2 regions of the Kistimonas ophiarachnellae genome follow, and region 1 is predicted to be linked to the other one. Evidence: predicted binding sites of a transcription regulator. Region 1 holds the regulator's gene; the other holds the start of a gene.
What was found. The regulator FNR, encoded in region 1, switches genes on or off when oxygen is low (the NO sensors DNR and NnrR bind a similar motif). The targets are predictions, from matches to a motif close to TTGATNTANATCAA.
Positions count from the first base shown of each region.

Region 2: the regulator FNR is predicted to act here: its motif matches at 6,298-6,311, upstream of ccoN (cytochrome-c oxidase, cbb3-type subunit I).

Region 1 covers NZ_BAAJPA010000019.1:62,058-70,138, forward strand. The annotation lists gene recQ (DNA helicase RecQ) at 1-227, shown strand, start outside; gene AC27K1_RS19540 (SprT-like domain-containing protein) at 245-802, opposite strand; gene AC27K1_RS19545 (Yip1 family protein) at 946-1,548, opposite strand; gene AC27K1_RS19550 (glucosaminidase domain-containing protein) at 1,741-2,574, shown strand; gene AC27K1_RS19555 (DUF547 domain-containing protein) at 2,616-3,428, shown strand; gene ttcA (tRNA 2-thiocytidine(32) synthetase TtcA) at 3,467-4,399, opposite strand; gene AC27K1_RS19565 (TraR/DksA family transcriptional regulator) at 4,763-5,089, shown strand; gene AC27K1_RS19570 (hypothetical protein) at 5,107-5,607, opposite strand; gene AC27K1_RS19575 (adenine phosphoribosyltransferase) at 5,674-6,207, opposite strand; gene fnr (fumarate/nitrate reduction transcriptional regulator Fnr) at 6,229-6,987, opposite strand; gene hemN (oxygen-independent coproporphyrinogen III oxidase) at 7,165-8,081, opposite strand, start outside.
Region 2 covers NZ_BAAJPA010000025.1:7,160-15,240, forward strand. The annotation lists gene AC27K1_RS20820 (phosphopentomutase) at 1-1,169, shown strand, start outside; gene deoD (purine-nucleoside phosphorylase) at 1,224-1,931, shown strand; gene AC27K1_RS20830 (outer membrane protein OmpK) at 2,116-2,907, shown strand; gene AC27K1_RS20835 (hypothetical protein) at 3,293-4,180, shown strand; gene hmgA (homogentisate 1,2-dioxygenase) at 4,378-5,727, shown strand; gene ccoN (cytochrome-c oxidase, cbb3-type subunit I) at 6,388-7,812, shown strand; gene ccoO (cytochrome-c oxidase, cbb3-type subunit II) at 7,832-8,081, shown strand, end outside.

The DNA of each region.
Region 1 (8,081 bases):
GATTGCTGGCCAAAGCGCAGGGGATTCCGCCGTACATGATTTTCCACGATTCAACCCTCAGGGAAATGATACGTTGCAGGCCTACAAGCCTGGGTGAAATGGAGCAGATTTCCGGGGTGGGTCAACGAAAATTACTGGCTTACGGTGACGAGTTCCTGACAGTGCTTGGAGAGTATGACGCATCTGTTGCCCAGGCTCAGAATGATGCTGAAGAGGTTGTTATTTAACGGGTTCTGGTGGGCTGTCACAGGGCGGTTGGTAGGGTATTGCGAGCGTCAAAGCGGAATTTCAGCGCCGATCCACAGTGCCTGCAGTGGTATTTTACGCCACGCCGAATCCGGTTATGGCGAATGGCTGTCAGGGGTATTTCCCTGTCCGGGCAATCACAGCCATAGATAAAGTGATGGCGCCCGGCATTACGGATGTCATAGTTGTGGCATCGCTCGGCTGGTACCTGGAAGAGGGTCATCACGGCTTGCCACTCTTTGCCATGGGGTTTTATTCGATGGCCATAGACCCTGGCTGCCACCAGGTGCGCCACTTCGTGGGCGACAATATGATGGACAAAATGGGCGGGATTCTGCCGATAGAGGGCGGGATTGAACCTTAGCCGATTCTTGCCCGGGAGCGCCTGTCCCGCATCGCTGCCCAGCAAATCCATCAGAATTACGGGTGGAGGGAAAGGGATATCGTAATAGTGGGACGCTTTTCGGATAAGCTGCTGAATGCGTTTGTTGATGTCCTGTTCTGCCTGGCTCACAGCGACTGCCCTTACCACCGGTATCCGGTAAACCCTGTTCATGTTGTATCAATCATGCCTTGCCTGAGGCCTCGGATACTAGCCGTAATTGGACGTATCGTCTGGTCGGGGTCCCTGTACGGAGTGGAAATACGGATGAGTGGTTGGTTCGGGAGGCGACATGGCTGTCCGCCTCCCTGCAGGGGTCAGCTGGTGTAAATGGGACCGACACCAATGCTCCAGAGGACAACCGTGATGGCCAGGATTGCGACGAATACAACCAGGGCAATACAAAGAATGGAACTGGCGAAGACGAATCCCTGTTCTTTGCTGATATTCATGAACACGGGCAGTCCGGAATAAAGCAGGTAGGTAGACCAGCTCGCTGCCATGAGGCCAACCAGCATCATAAGCCAGAGGGACGGATAGAGTCCGATCAGACCTGCCAGGAACAGGGGTGTTGTGGTATAGGAGGCAAAGGTGACGCACTGGCTGATGGTGGGAAAGCAATCATAGGTCTGTGCCATCCAGTGAATCGCCCGACCCATAACATAGACGCCGGAGAGCATGGCCAGGTAGGCCAGCAGGGCCATGGAGGCGGCGCTGTCAGGGGTCAGGCGGACAACCTCCTCGCTGCCGGCAAGGGACCATCCGGTCACGGTTGTGCCGAAGTAGGTGCAGATGGCGGGAATCGCCGCCAGCACAACCACGTTGGCCATATAGGTTTTGATGACAGAGGATTTTTCCTCACGGATACTGCGCCATTCCCGGTCAGGATGCGTGAATAATCCCCAAACATGAAGCGCCATGATTCTGCCTCCTTGCCAGTCGATCAGGGAAACCCTGGACTGCTCATGAGCTGGCTTGTCTGTTTTGGTTTTGAGTCAATTGTCAATACTGCTAACAAACAGTAGAACAGGCAAGGCTCCGGATAGCAATAGTCTGCATTGTATGGAAAACTGTTTTATCTCCTTAATATTAATATAAATGCTAGAGGTGCTATGTCGGCGAAGCAGGGATTAGGCAAGATGGCAGCGGTGCTGCTGTTGTTACTGGTATTGAGTGTTTTGCTGGTTAATTCTGTTCTCAATCAGCGGGCGGAAAGTGCTGTGACAAAGGTTGTTGTGGTCAATATGCCAGTGATAGAAAGTGAAATGCCGGATTTTGGCGATATCAAGGATGTGAAAGCAAAAAAGGCTGCATTTTTTGGCTATATGATGCCCATCGTTGAATCCGAAAATGCAAAAATAGCCGCTGATCGTGTTCGTATCAAGCAAATGTCCGGGCAGCCATCGTTGAGCGAAAAGGATAAGGCGTGGTTGGCCGGTATTGCGAAGAAATACCGTCTGAAACCGGCAGAAGGATTCAGCCCGCAATGGTATTCAGCCCTGCTGGATCGTGTCGATACGCTGCCTGTTTCGCTGGCGCTGGCACAGGCTGCCAATGAATCGGCCTGGGGAACATCCCGTTTTGCGCTTGAGGGCAATAATCTTTTTGGTCAGTGGTGTTTCAGCAAGGGCTGTGGGCTGGTGCCTGCACAGCGCAATGAAGGTGCAGATCATGAGGTCAGAAAGTTTGACTCTGTCTCCGGTTCGGTGGCGGCATATCTCCTGAACATCAATACCCATCCTCAGTATTCGGACCTGCGAGCCCTGCGAGCCGAGGCTCGGCGCAATCATCAGGCGGTGACCGGGCTGTATCTGTCCCCGGGGCTTGTGCGTTACTCCCAGCGGGGTGAGGCCTATGTCCATGAGCTGATGGCGATGATTACAGGTAACGGGCTTGAAAAATACGATGTGGCGCTCACGGATCATGACAGTCCGGGGGCTGGCTAAATCAAGAGAATGGTTGAATAAAATAACGGGGAGGGAAGCCCATGCCAAGGTTTTTTCTCACGGGCATCATTATCTGGTGCATGGCAGGTTTCAGTGTTGCGGCACCGAAAAGCGAGTATTGGGCACTCTGGGATCGGAGTAATGAAAATAATAGCGTAAGCGTGTCCCATGTCGAATGGCAGCGCTTGCTGGATGCATACCTGAAAGAGACACCGGAAGTCCGGTTGTTCGATTATGATCGTGTGTCAGCAGGGGATCGCGCCAGCCTTGATCATTACCTGGCCTATCTGGCAGGCATTGATCCCAGGGGATATAGCCGCCGTGAACAAATGGCTTACTGGATTAACCTCTACAATGCGCTAACGGTACGGCTGATACTGGATCATTATCCGGTAAAGTCCATCCGTAAGCTGGGTGAAGGCTTTTTCAGTTTTGGCCCATGGGATGATGATGTCGTCACTGTGGCGGGGCAGCGGTTAACCCTCAACGACATTGAGCACCGCATATTGCGACCGATCTGGAAAGACAGGCGAATCCATTATGCGGTGAACTGTGCCAGCATGGGGTGTCCTGATTTGGAGGCTGCTGCTTATACCGGTGCTAACGTGGATAGGTTGCTGGATAGTGCTGCAAGACGGTTTATCAATCAGGCTAAAGGTGTGAGGTTTGAGGGTGGAAGCCTGTACCTCTCCAAAATTTATGATTGGTACGCAGTCGATTTCGGAAGCCATCAGGAACTGATGTCACACTTGCATCAGTATGCGCATGGGAAAAGCAAAGAACAGCTGGCGGCTTTCAAGGGGCGGGTTCGTTACGATTATGACTGGGATCTGAATGATACTGGTGGCCGTTAATTCAATATAAAAAAGGGGCGCATATGCCCCTTTTTTCATCAGGCCGGTAAATCCATGATGTTCACCGGTTTAATGATTGTATCTTCTGTCTCGCTGTCTTCATCGTTGTCCGCAGTAAACTGAAGCGGGAAAGTTTCCCGGTCAAACGCTGTATCTCCGTCCTCGACCGGCGTGCCCCGAGGTACAAGGTTGCTGAAATCGTAGAGCCTGTTATCTGCCAGGTGAGAGGGCGCGACATTGGTCACTGCCCTGAACATGCTTTCAATCCGGCCCGGGAAGCGTTTATCCCATTCAGTCATCATACCCTTGATAGTCTGGCGCTGGAGATTGGGCTGGGAGCCGCACAGGTTGCAGGGGATGATCGGAAATTCCTTCAGTTCGGCAAACCTGGCTATATCTTTCTCCCGGCAGAACGCCAGCGGACGAATAACAATATGTTTGCCATCATCACTGATCAGTTTGGGAGGCATTGCCTTGAGCTTGCCGCCATAAAACATGTTCAGGAACAAGGTTTCCAGGATGTCTTCCCGGTGGTGTCCCAGGGCGATTTTGGTGGCGCCGAGCTCTGTGGCTGTACGGTAAAGGATGCCCCGGCGCAGGCGAGAGCAGAGTGCACAGGTCGTTTTGCCATCGGGTACCTTGTCCTTGACGATGCTGTAGGTGTCTTCTTCTATGATGCGGTATTCCACGCCGAGGCTGGTCAGGTAGTCCGGCAATACGTGCTCAGGGAAGCCTGGCTGCTTCTGGTCCAGGTTGACCGCGATGACTTCAAACTTGACCGGTGCATATTTCTGCAGATTGAGCAGGATATCGAGCATGGCGTAACTGTCTTTACCGCCAGACAGGCAGCACATGATGCGGTCGCCATCCTCGATCATGTTATAGGCGGCAATAGCCTGACCGGTCAGACGGCGCAGGCGTTTCTGCAGCTTGTTGAAATTGACTTTTTCGCTTCGGGTCTCAATCTGCATACGGTCAGGGTACTTGCTAGTGTCAGTGGACAAACCGTGAAGAACAGAAATACCGTTCTTGTGATCACAGTGATGAAAGTTCGCAGCATTATAAAGACCCGGGCGCAAATAATCAGGTATTCATGACCGCAGGCTCTCGCGGTTAATACATACGTTGCCTTATGGGGAGGGAGGGTTATTGAATGCCTGCCATGGGCGCTTTGACAGGATCGGCTTTGCTAGACTGTTGGGCTGGCTTGATGGGTTGGTTTCTGTGTTGTATCTGCTGTTGAAGGTCATGATTCAGATCAAGCGGAATTATTGGCAGGCTGACTAGAATAGGGTGTTGGGGGAGATGATCATGTTACCTACAGAGGGAGTCGAATGAGCAAATACGAGGAGTTTCGCCAGCGGCTGCAGGCGCGGCAGGATGAGCTGGAGCGGCGTGTCGCCAACATTACCCGCGATGTGACCCGCAAGGCCAGTGCTGACTGGTCGGAGCAGGCCCAGGAACGAGAGAATGACGAGGTGCTGGATGCGTTAGGCAATGAAGCTGTTGCTGAACTACGCCTGATCCAGAAGGCGCTGGAGCGAATCGAGGAGGGTGACTACGAAATCTGTGCCGGGTGTGGTGCTGATATTCCGATGGCACGACTTGAGATCATGCCCTATACGGATCTCTGTGTGAAATGTGCAGAGAATAAGGAGTAGGCCGTCGCTTGATGACGTCAGGCCGCTACCGTTTTACCCAGGATGAGGTGGTTGTAGTTTTCAATAAATGTTTCCGGTAAGTGGCTGTTTTCGCTCTGGTAATGTTCCTGCCAGATGGATGCCAGCAGTTGTGGGTCGCTGGCAGTGGCCGGGTCATCAATGTTTACGTCGGCACTCAGGTAAACCATCCAGGCTATCGCTGTCGCATAGCTGAGGTTGGTGGCCAGTTCCGCGTGTGGGTGTAGCAGAAATTCCCGTTGGCTGGCCAGGCCTCTGACTTTGCTGGCCAGTTCATGTTGATTATAAAGGAAGGTGTCCCAGATTCGGCGGTGGGTTTCCGGACTGATCTGGTAAATGCCAAGCGAGGCATGGTTGGCAAGGTGTAAGTGGGAGCCGAGTCCGGATTCCACCGCTGCGGTGCCCAGTAGCAGGTTTTCTGCCAGCGGTGACCGCATGTCGAGGTGGTCTAGCGTGGGTTGGACGACATACTCCCTGAATTCGTCTGCGCAGATTCCCATGGTCTTCAGGCTTCCCTGCCTTAAGGTTCTATAAACGGGGAATCGGCGGTAACGCCAATAGCTTGATCAATAGCTGCACAGACTGAAGCTGGGTATGCCTTCCGCGTCGAGGCGTTTTGAGCCGCCCAGTTCCGGGAGGTCGATGATAGCGGCTGCCTCAACGGGCTCAGCACCCAGACGGCGACAGAGCCGGGCCGCAGCGCAAAGCGTTCCGCCCGTGGCAATCAGGTCGTCAGCCAGTAGTATGCGATCACCCTTTTTCAGTGCGTCGGTATGGACTTCGAGTGCGGCGGAACCGTACTCAAGCTCATACTCTTCGCGAATCACGTCATAGGGCAGTTTGCCGGGTTTTCTGAAAATGACCAGCGGCAGACCCAGTTTACACGCCAGCGGTGAGCCAACCAGGAAACCACGGGCATCCAGGGCGCCAATATGGGTGATATCCTGACCCCTGTAGCGTTCTGCCAGGGTGTCAATGATCATCTGTGTCCCTTGAGGGGACTGAAACAATGGCGTGATATCGCGAAATGTCACGCCGGGTTCGGGCCAGTTGGGTATGGCCCGAATCAGGGAGTGGAGCAGTTGCTGGTCAAAAACCATCAGGGCCAATCCTGCGGAGGGTTACTGGATGTTGACAATGTCCTGGTGTTCAACAAGTTTGCCACCGGCCAGGGCGCACAGTTCCATGGCGCTGGTGATCTCAATCTCTTTGCCGTTGGCGTTGATCAGGCCGTTTTTCTGGAAACGGGTGAACACGCGGCTGACGGTTTCAACCGCCAGGCCCAGGTAGTTGCCCATTTCGTTGCGGGACATCGACAGGCGGAAAGACTGTGATGAAAAGCCGCGACGACGGAAACGGCTGGCCAGGTTGATCAGGAATGTGGCAATCCGCTCGTCCGCGTTCTTCTTCGACAGCAGCAGTTTCATCTGCTGGTCTTCGCGGATTTTGCGACACATGATGCGCATCAGCTGGCGCCGCAGCTCCGGGTAGTCGTCAGACAGTTTTTCCAGGCGATCAAACGGGATCTCGCAGACCATGGTGGTTTCAATCGCCTGGGCAGACACCGGATAGGCCTCTGTATCGAGACCGCTCAGTCCCACCAGCTCACTGGGCAGGTAAAAGCCCGTGATCTGTTCTTCGCCTTCGTTGGTGGCCGTGTAGGTTTTCAGTGCGCCGGAGCGTACTGCGTAGACACTGTGAAAGGGATCGCCTTCGAGAAACAGGTGCTCGCCTTTTTTCAGCGGACGTCCTCGCTTGATGATCCTGTCGAGTTCATCAATATCTTCAATTTTCAGCGCCAGTGGCAGGCAGAGCTGACTCAGGCTGCAGTCTCTGCAGGCCACATGAGTCACTTGCCGCACATTCAGCTTGGACACCATACAGAAGAACCCCTGTGAACCGGTGGGTGTAAAAGTCGTTGCGGCGGTATTGTAGGGGATTCTCCTGACAAGTTTAAGACTGTGAGGATACGTATCTGAATGTTTCTTGAAAAAAGGCCGGTTTCAGTGTTCGTTGGTACATGAAACCGGGGGGGGGGGGGAGGTTAATGGACTGGTTCAGATGACCCGTGAGAATCGTTGAACTTCCGCCACCTGCTGATAGGCGTCAAACTGCATGCAAATATTACGGATCAGCAGTCTTCCCCGGGGTTCGACAACAATGCCGTTTTTGTCCAGTCGAATGAGGCCGTCTGCCGCCATTGGGGACAGCTTGTTGAGTGCATCGGCAAAGTAGTCCTGGAAACGGATGCCGAACATCGTTTCGATATGACGGAAGTCAAGGTGGAAGTGGCAGATGAGCTGGTTGATAACAGCGCTTCGGATGCGGTCATCTTCATTCATCAGTAAGCCACGACGAATCGCCAGATGGCCGTTGTTGATACGGCTGGTGTACTCTTCCATGTTCGCATGGTTCTGGGCGTAGACATTGCCAATTCGGCTGATGGAGGACACGCCCATGCCAATCAGGTCACACTGGCTATGTGTCGTATATCCCTGGAAGTTCCGGTGCAACGAGCCTTCTTCCTGCGCCAGGGCGAGATCGTCATCTGGCAGGGCAAAGTGATCCATGCCGATGTATACGTATCCGGCGTCCAGTAGCCGGTTGATGGTATTTTCGAGAATGGCCAGTTTTTCCTGCGGATTGGGCAGGTCTTCATTGTTGATGCGCCGCTGAGGCATGAAGCGGTTAGGCATGTGGGCGTAATTGAAGACGGAAAGACGATCCGGGCGGATGTCGATGATTTTGTCGACCGTTTTCATGAAGCTGGCGCAGCTCTGGAAAGGCAGACCATAAATAAGATCAATGTTGATCGATTTAAACGTCAGTGCGCGGGCAGCATCAATGACATCCCGGGTCTCTTCTTCGCTCTGTACCCGGTTGACTGCCTGCTGAACGGTTGGGTCGAAGTCCTGTACGCCGATGCTGATCCGGTTGAACCCCAGCGAGCGCAGGTGGCCGATCACGCTCCAGT
Region 2 (8,081 bases), on a different contig from region 1:
GTGATACCGGTTCCGATACCCTCGGCCATATTGCCGAGCTCTGCGCTGCCGGCAAGGCTGAGAATGGTCGACAGGGTCCTCTTCATCTGCCGAATCTGGCCAGTCTTGGCCTGCTGCATGCTGCCAAGGCATGTACCGGTCGTTTCCCTGAAGGCATGGCCACGGATGTGACCATCACCGGCGCCTATGCACCGGCCTGTGAAATCTCCAGTGGCAAGGATACACCCAGCGGTCACTGGGAAATGGCAGGTGTTCCGGTACTTTTTGACTGGGGCTACTTCACCGAAAAAGAAAACACCTTCCCACCCGAACTGCTGGAAAAAATCACTGCTGCCATGGATCTGCCGGGTATTCTGGGCGACTGCCACGCTTCAGGCACTGAAATTATCGCCCGCCTGGGTGAAGAGCACATGCGCACCGGCAAGCCGATTCTCTACACCTCGGCTGACAGTGTCCTGCAGATCGCCTGTCACGAAGAATCCTTCGGCCTGGATCGCCTGCTGAAATTATGTGAAGTTTCCCGCGAACTGTTGGAAGGCTACAACATCGGTCGGGTCATCGCCCGCCCCTTCATTGGCACCAACAGCAGCGACTTCGAGCGTACCGGTAACCGTCGTGATTATTCGCTGGCACCGCCCTCCCCCACCGTGCTTGAAAAACTGGCTAACGACAGTGGCGAGGTGGTCAGCATCGGCAAAATCGCTGACATCTATGCACACCAGGGCATCACCAAAAAGATTAAGGCCACGGGTCTTGAAGCACTGTTCGATGCAACACTGGAAGAAGTTCGTCAGGCGGGTGACCATACCATCGTTATGACCAACTTCGTCGACTTTGACATGCATTATGGCCATCGTCGTGATGTCACAGGTTATGCCGAAGCGCTGGAATACTTTGATCGTCGTTTGCCTGAACTTTTGGCTCTGCTTGAGAAAGACGACATCCTGATTCTAACAGCCGACCACGGTTGTGACCCGACCTGGCACGGTTCCGACCATACCCGTGAACATGTGCCAGTACTGGTTTACGGTCCTGATGTAAAACCCGGCTCACTGGGTGTGCGTGAAACATTTGCAGATATCGGCCAGACACTGGCAGCTTACTTTGATCTGCCAGCCATGGATCATGGCATCAGCTTTTTACCCGACATCATGCCCGAAACGGCCTGATCAACGACATGAACAACGCCCGGACTGACGTCGGGCGATCAGGGAGATAACCAATTGGCTACGCCACATATCAATGCAGCTGACGGGGCTTTTGCTGAAACGATTCTGATGCCCGGCGACCCACTGCGTGCAAAATACATTGCCGAGAACTTCTTCGAAAATGCAGAAGAAGTGACCAATGTACGCAACATGCTGGGTTACACCGGCACCTATAAAGGTATGCGAATCTCAACCATGGGTTCCGGCATGGGCATTCCTTCGGCCTCCATTTATTACAAGGAACTGATCACCGATTACGGTGTGAAGAACATCATCCGTGTCGGCAGCTGTGGCGCCGTGAGCACGGATGTCAAACTGCGCGATATCGTCATCGCACAGGGCGCATGCACTGACTCCAACGTCAACCGTATTCGTTTCCGCGGCTATGACTTTGCCGCCATTGCCGATTTCGGCCTGCTGGAAAAAGCCGTCAACGCAGCCCGCGCCCATAAGCTGCCGGTACGTGTCGGCAATTTGTTCTCCGCAGACCTGTTCTACACGCCGGAGCCGGAAATGTTCGAGGTCATGGCCAGGCACGGCGTACTGGGTGTTGATATGGAAGCCGCAGGCCTCTACGGCGTCGCCGCCGAGTTCGGCGCCAAGGCACTGACCATATGCACCGTGAGTGATGTTATTCCCACCGGTGAAAAGATGTCCTCTGATGACCGTCAGAATTCATTCAATGAGATGATCGAAATCACGCTGGATTCCGTGATCGCCTGATCATCACCCGACTAGCCGGCCTGCCAGGATGGCAGGCCGACAAGACGACAGTTTATGTCGCCCCCACTGGCCGGAGTTGCCAAACCAATGAACGTCATGGCAATCAGAGCAACAAAACAGCCGTTGCCCTGGCGGACTTGATTTGCTGTTTGAGTTTGTAACAACACATTAGGATTGAGAGTTAATGGGTATTCGCAAGAACGTAGTTGCCGCTGCCGCGGTAGTTCTGGGGGCAATGTCTGCCACAGCCGCCAATGCTGAAATGGTGTATGGTTTCGGTAATGTCAGCATCAACTATCTGGACTGGTCCAAGGGCACCCAGAACCGTACCGCTGACAATGCTGCAAAAAAAGACTTCTTCTTCCTGGAAGTTGAAGGTGGCGCGGGTTTCAACTGGGGTGAAGTGTACGGTTTCTTCGATGTAGAGAACCCGACCAACGACACCAAGGAAAATGACGGTTCCAAGAACCTGCGTACTGCCGCCAAGGGCACCACGCACATCTACCTGGGCGACACCAACTTTACCCTGTACGGTCACGTCTATGACTTCCGTGACGACGGCCACAGTAGCCGTGAGCAGGACCGTATCGTAGGTCTTGGTTACCGCTTTGCCAACGACTCCGGTTTCTGGGTCAAGCCTTTCATCGGTCCAGCCTGGGTTAAGAGTGACAAGTACAACGGTAGAAATGGTTACATGCTGGGCTGGGTAGCTGGCTATAACTTCAGCCTGGGCGGTGAAAAGTTCAGCGTCAGCAACTGGCATGAAATGACTTTCGATCGTGATGACGAGTATTTGTCTGACAAGTATGTAAATGGCACTGCCGGTAAGGTTGGCCAAAACGGCGCACTTGCTCTGTGGTGGCACCCGATCGAAAAAATCACCGCAGGTGTTCAGTACCGCTATTCCCAGGACAAATTGGCAACTGCCGACGCCTACCAGAACGCTATGATTTATACCCTGAAGTATAATTTCTGATAGTTCTCTTACGATCAGACCGCTATTTAAGTGGTCTGATCGCTGCTATCTGTTTCTTCCTCCCGCTGATTTCTTAGATCACTCCTATTTCCAATAATTTGTTGGCTCTTGTTTGGTATCTGAAAGATAATTAGCCAACCAAATGCAATCAAACATCATTAACCAATCTATAAATTTAGCTATCATTTTTTGCTATCAAGGAGACCTATCGATATTTAACCGACTATACACGCATAGGTATTACCATTAACCAGCAAAATCAGGACGATTATCACTAACCAGCCGGTTAGTGATAAAAAAGAAAGAAAATTGTCAAATAAACAGCTTATTAAACAGGCTCCGGCCTTTGTCTTGACTTCATGTTAATTATTAATAGGATTTTATTATGGAAGCATCATTAACCTCGAATCAAAAGCACTACCAAACCCCTTTACCAAGCACGTCAACCACAACACATGCTTCATACCAAGCTGGGAGTAGCAATGGTCAAAAAGGTGGAAAAAAACCATATTTCACAAAAATGGAAAATGAACATGGAATCCAGTTATTCCTTGGAGAACATGCAAAAGAAAAGTTAAATACATATGATAAAAAACTCATGGAATACATCATCAACAATCTATCAGCGGAAAATATAAGTAAAAATATAACGAGACCAAACGCTGGTTCTTTCAAAAAACAAATCGATGATGAGTGCTCAAATAAAAAACATTCTGTAACCAAGGCAGATTTCAAAATCATATTGAGAAATGTATCACAGGACCTTCAAATTGATCTCACCTGCCCATTATATGGCCCATCCCATGGAGATAATCCTATAACAGATAATGAAGTACGTCTTTTGAAGAGAGGAAAACGACAAATCGCTAGCCGAATAATTAGCCTCCCCTTGAGAAAGGTTGATCATATCGCGGTAGTAGGTCAAATTCATCAGGTGGCTCATGATGCTGGTAACATAGAAATGGAATATAAAGTCACGACCGCATTTCCAACTCCCCTAACGGAAACAGCAAAGTTAGCGCCACCTGAACCTGCGCCCAACTTGATGAGAGACGACCTTGGCGTTTATCAGCAAGCTGTAATATTTTGGGCAACACATGCCCTTTCAGATTCTGAAGAGGTGAGCCCCATTAAATTGACACTGGAAAAGTCAGCAACTGACGACGACATGACAGAAACCCAGCCATCAACTCTTGAAGAAGGTGATGATTCACAACCGTTAACAGAGACTGGAAAGGATATGCCCGACACTGAGAAAGTAGTAACGATGTGACAGGCCATCCTGCCCTGTCGCTACTACAGACGAACATCAATAAAGCCAGCCTCAAACACTGAGACACTTTTTAAGGATTACATTTGCTCATCCAGAAACACATGTTAGATTCAAGAAACAGGGAAATTACTGGCTACTCACAGAAAATAATCAGCTCGACGTTTTCTATGAGCTGATATCTGCTGAAGGGGTGACGGATGAAAAAGACAAAGCAACGACCGGCTAGTAAAAAAGAGGTTACTGATTCATTTCACTATATGTCCGGTTTTGGCAATCATTTCAGCACCGAGGCACTCCCTAACGCCCTGCCTGTTGGACAAAATTCCCCCCAAAAACTGCCTTATGGACTCATTGCCGAACAACTCAGCGGCACAGGCTTCACTGCCAGGCGTCACGAAAGCCAGCGATCCTGGCTTTACAGGATTCACCCATCTGCCAAACAGTCACCCTACGAACCTGTGCTTTCAGAAACCTGGCAGACAGCACCTTTCTGCGATACATGGCTAACACCCGAACGTTTGCGCTGGAGCCCCCAACCACCTGCTGATCACAAATACGATTTTATTGCGGGCATCCGCACCTTGGCGGGTAATGGTGACGCCTCAATACGGCAAGGCAGCGCGATTCATCTTTATTCTGCATCACAGAGCATGGAAAAGCGCTGTTTCTGTAATGCCGACGGTGATCTGCTGATTGTTCCCCAGCAAGGCGGCCTATCCATCGACACTGAATTCGGACGCCTCCACATAAAGCCAACCGAAATTGCCGTGATTCAACGGGGTATTAAATTTCGTGTGAGTCTATTAGAAGACCAGGCCAGCGGTTATTTGCTGGAAAATTATGGCAACCCTTTTCGTTTACCTGACCTTGGCCCCATTGGCGCCAATGGGTTGGCAAACCCTCGCGATTTCAAGACACCTGTTGCCTGGTTTGAAGACAACAATGAACCAACGCAACTATTGACCAAGTTCGGTGGGCATTTTTTTACCTGCAACCTGGATCATTCCCCCTTTGATGTTGTTGCCTGGCATGGGAATTACGCGCCCTACAAATACGACCTGAAAACCTTCAACACCATCAATACCGTAAGTTTCGACCATCCTGACCCATCAATATTCACGGTTCTGACGTCTCCTCTCGATCATGAGGGACTGGCCAATGTGGACTTTGTGATTTTTCCGCCACGCTGGATGGTTGCAGAGGATACGTTTAGACCCCCCTGGTTTCATCGCAACATCATGAGTGAATACATGGGCCTTATCGAAGGGCTATACGATGCCAAACCAGACGGCGGATTTAAGCCCGGTGGAGGCAGCCTGCACAACTGCATGTCGCCCCACGGGCCAGATGGCGCCGCCGTCGAAAAAGCGACAAAAGCCAAGCTGACGCCACAAAAGCAGGAAAACACACTGGCCTTTATGTTCGAGTCATCCTTCCTCTATAAACCTACAGCCTTTGCTATCAATGGCGGATTACGTCAGGAAAACTATACCGATTGCTGGCAAAACATCGCACCAACCTTTAATGCAGCCGCCCCGAAGAAATAAGCCATACATCCCGGGTGTGGCAGGCTCACCGCCACACCCGGGATCTGCACTGACCATCGCCATTTGCGCCAGTGCAATTAAACGACCATGGTTGGTATCACCAGAGCGAACCTCTCCCATCAATCGTCCATCGGTGTAGCCAACCTGTTAACACTTCCGCCCTGCCTTTCTTTTGAAATAGCGCCAGCAAGGCAAACATCACAGCATTTTCAGGGATAACAGCACCGACAGACACAGGCATTCGCGCAAAAAACAACCCAAAAACAAGAAAAAACAACAATAAAAATAAGGAATTATCGGTATCCGGTTGCGCATATTCGCACGCTTTCTGATATGATTGTCACCGCCTCGCGGATCGGCCTGCAGATGTGGACTGATTCGGCACATTCGCAGGCCCTGTCTGATAACAAAACCAACAACAGACAGCGTAGAAACCAGATACCCATTAGCACCCAGCTTTTATACAACAGACTATCGACTGGTCCCGGCCTTACGGCTGACGGTATGGTTTTGACGCGTCAAGCACCTTGCGGGGGTATGAGGAGCAACTGCGCAGGCACTGACCAGATATTGACACAGGTCATTGTTTTGCCTTTTCGGCTTACTGATACTTAAGTAGGGATATGTACGTACTTAAGCGAAGGTTATGTGGATCCATACATGAGTAGCGCAACAACGAACACACACTACAACTATAAAGTGGTTCGCCAGTTTGCCGTGATGACGGTGGTATGGGGCATCGTCGGCATGGCTGTTGGTTTGCTGATCGCAATCCAGCTGGTGTTTCCTGATCTCAACTTTGAACCTTACCTGACCTTCGGTCGACTGAGACCACTGCATACCAATGCGGTGATCTTCGCGTTCGGTGGTTCTGCCCTGTTCGCCACGTCATACTATGTGGTGCAGCGGACCTGTCAGGCCCGGCTCATCTCTGACGGCCTGGCGGCCTTTACTTTCTGGGGCTGGAACCTGGTCATCCTGCTGGCAGCGATTACCCTGCCACTCGGTATTACCTCTTCCAAAGAGTATGCCGAGCTGGAGTGGCCGATCGACATTCTGATCACCGTTGTCTGGCTGGTCTATGCCTACGTTTTCTTTGGCACTGTCATGAAGCGTAAGGCCCAGCACATCTATGTAGCCAACTGGTTCTACGGGGCCTTCATCATTACCGTTGCCCTGCTGCATGTGGTCAACAGCATGTCGGTGCCGGTGACCGCCTGGAAGTCCTACTCTGCCTATTCCGGCGCCATGGATGCCATGATCCAGTGGTGGTACGGCCACAACGCCGTCGGCTTCTTCCTGACCGCCGGCTTCCTGGGCATGATGTACTACTACGTACCCAAGCAGGCTGAACGTCCGGTTTACTCCTACCGTCTGTCCATCGTTCACTTCTGGGCACTGATTGCCATTTACATCTGGGCCGGCCCGCACCACCTGCACTACACCGCGCTGCCTGACTGGGCACAGAGCCTGGGTATGGTGATGTCGCTGGTGCTGCTGGCACCTTCCTGGGGCGGCATGATCAACGGTGTCATGACGTTGTCCGGCGCCTGGCACAAGCTGCGTACTGACCCGGTACTGCGCTTCCTGGTGGTCTCCCTGTCGTTCTACGGCATGTCCACCTTCGAAGGCCCGATGATGGCGATCAAGACCGTCAACGCGCTCTCCCACTACACCGACTGGACCATCGGACACGTACACTCCGGCGCACTGGGCTGGGTGGCCATGGTGTCCATCGGCGCCCTGTACCACATGATCCCGCGCCTGTGGGGACGTGACAGCATGTACAGCATTGCGATGGTCAACGCGCACTTCTGGCTGGCCACGATCGGCACCGTACTGTACATCGCCGCCATGTGGGTTAACGGTATCACCCAGGGCCTGATGTGGCGGGCGGTCAACGCCGACGGCACCCTGACCTACAGCTTTATCGAATCCGTTATCCAGAGTGAGACCGGCTATATTGTCCGCGCCATCGGTGGAGCTTTCTTCCTCGCCGGTATGGTAGTGATGCTGTACAACGTCTACCGCACCATCCGCGCCGCCGAGCCTGACCAGGCGAAGCTGGCTGCTCAAATGGCGTGACAGGGGGAAGTTAAGAGCCATGAATAAACACGAAATTGTAGAAAAAAACCTTGGCTTGATGGTGATCCTGACCGTCGTCGCCATCAGCTTCGGCGGCCTGGTCGAGATCGTGCCGCTGTTTTTCCAGAAGGAGACCACCCAGCCGGTGGCAGGCGTCAAACCCTACCCCGCGCTGGAACTCGAAGGCCGTGACGTCTACATCAAGGAAGGCTGTGTGGGCTGCCATTCCCAGATGATCCGTCCGCTGCGTGCGGAGGTGGAGCGTTACG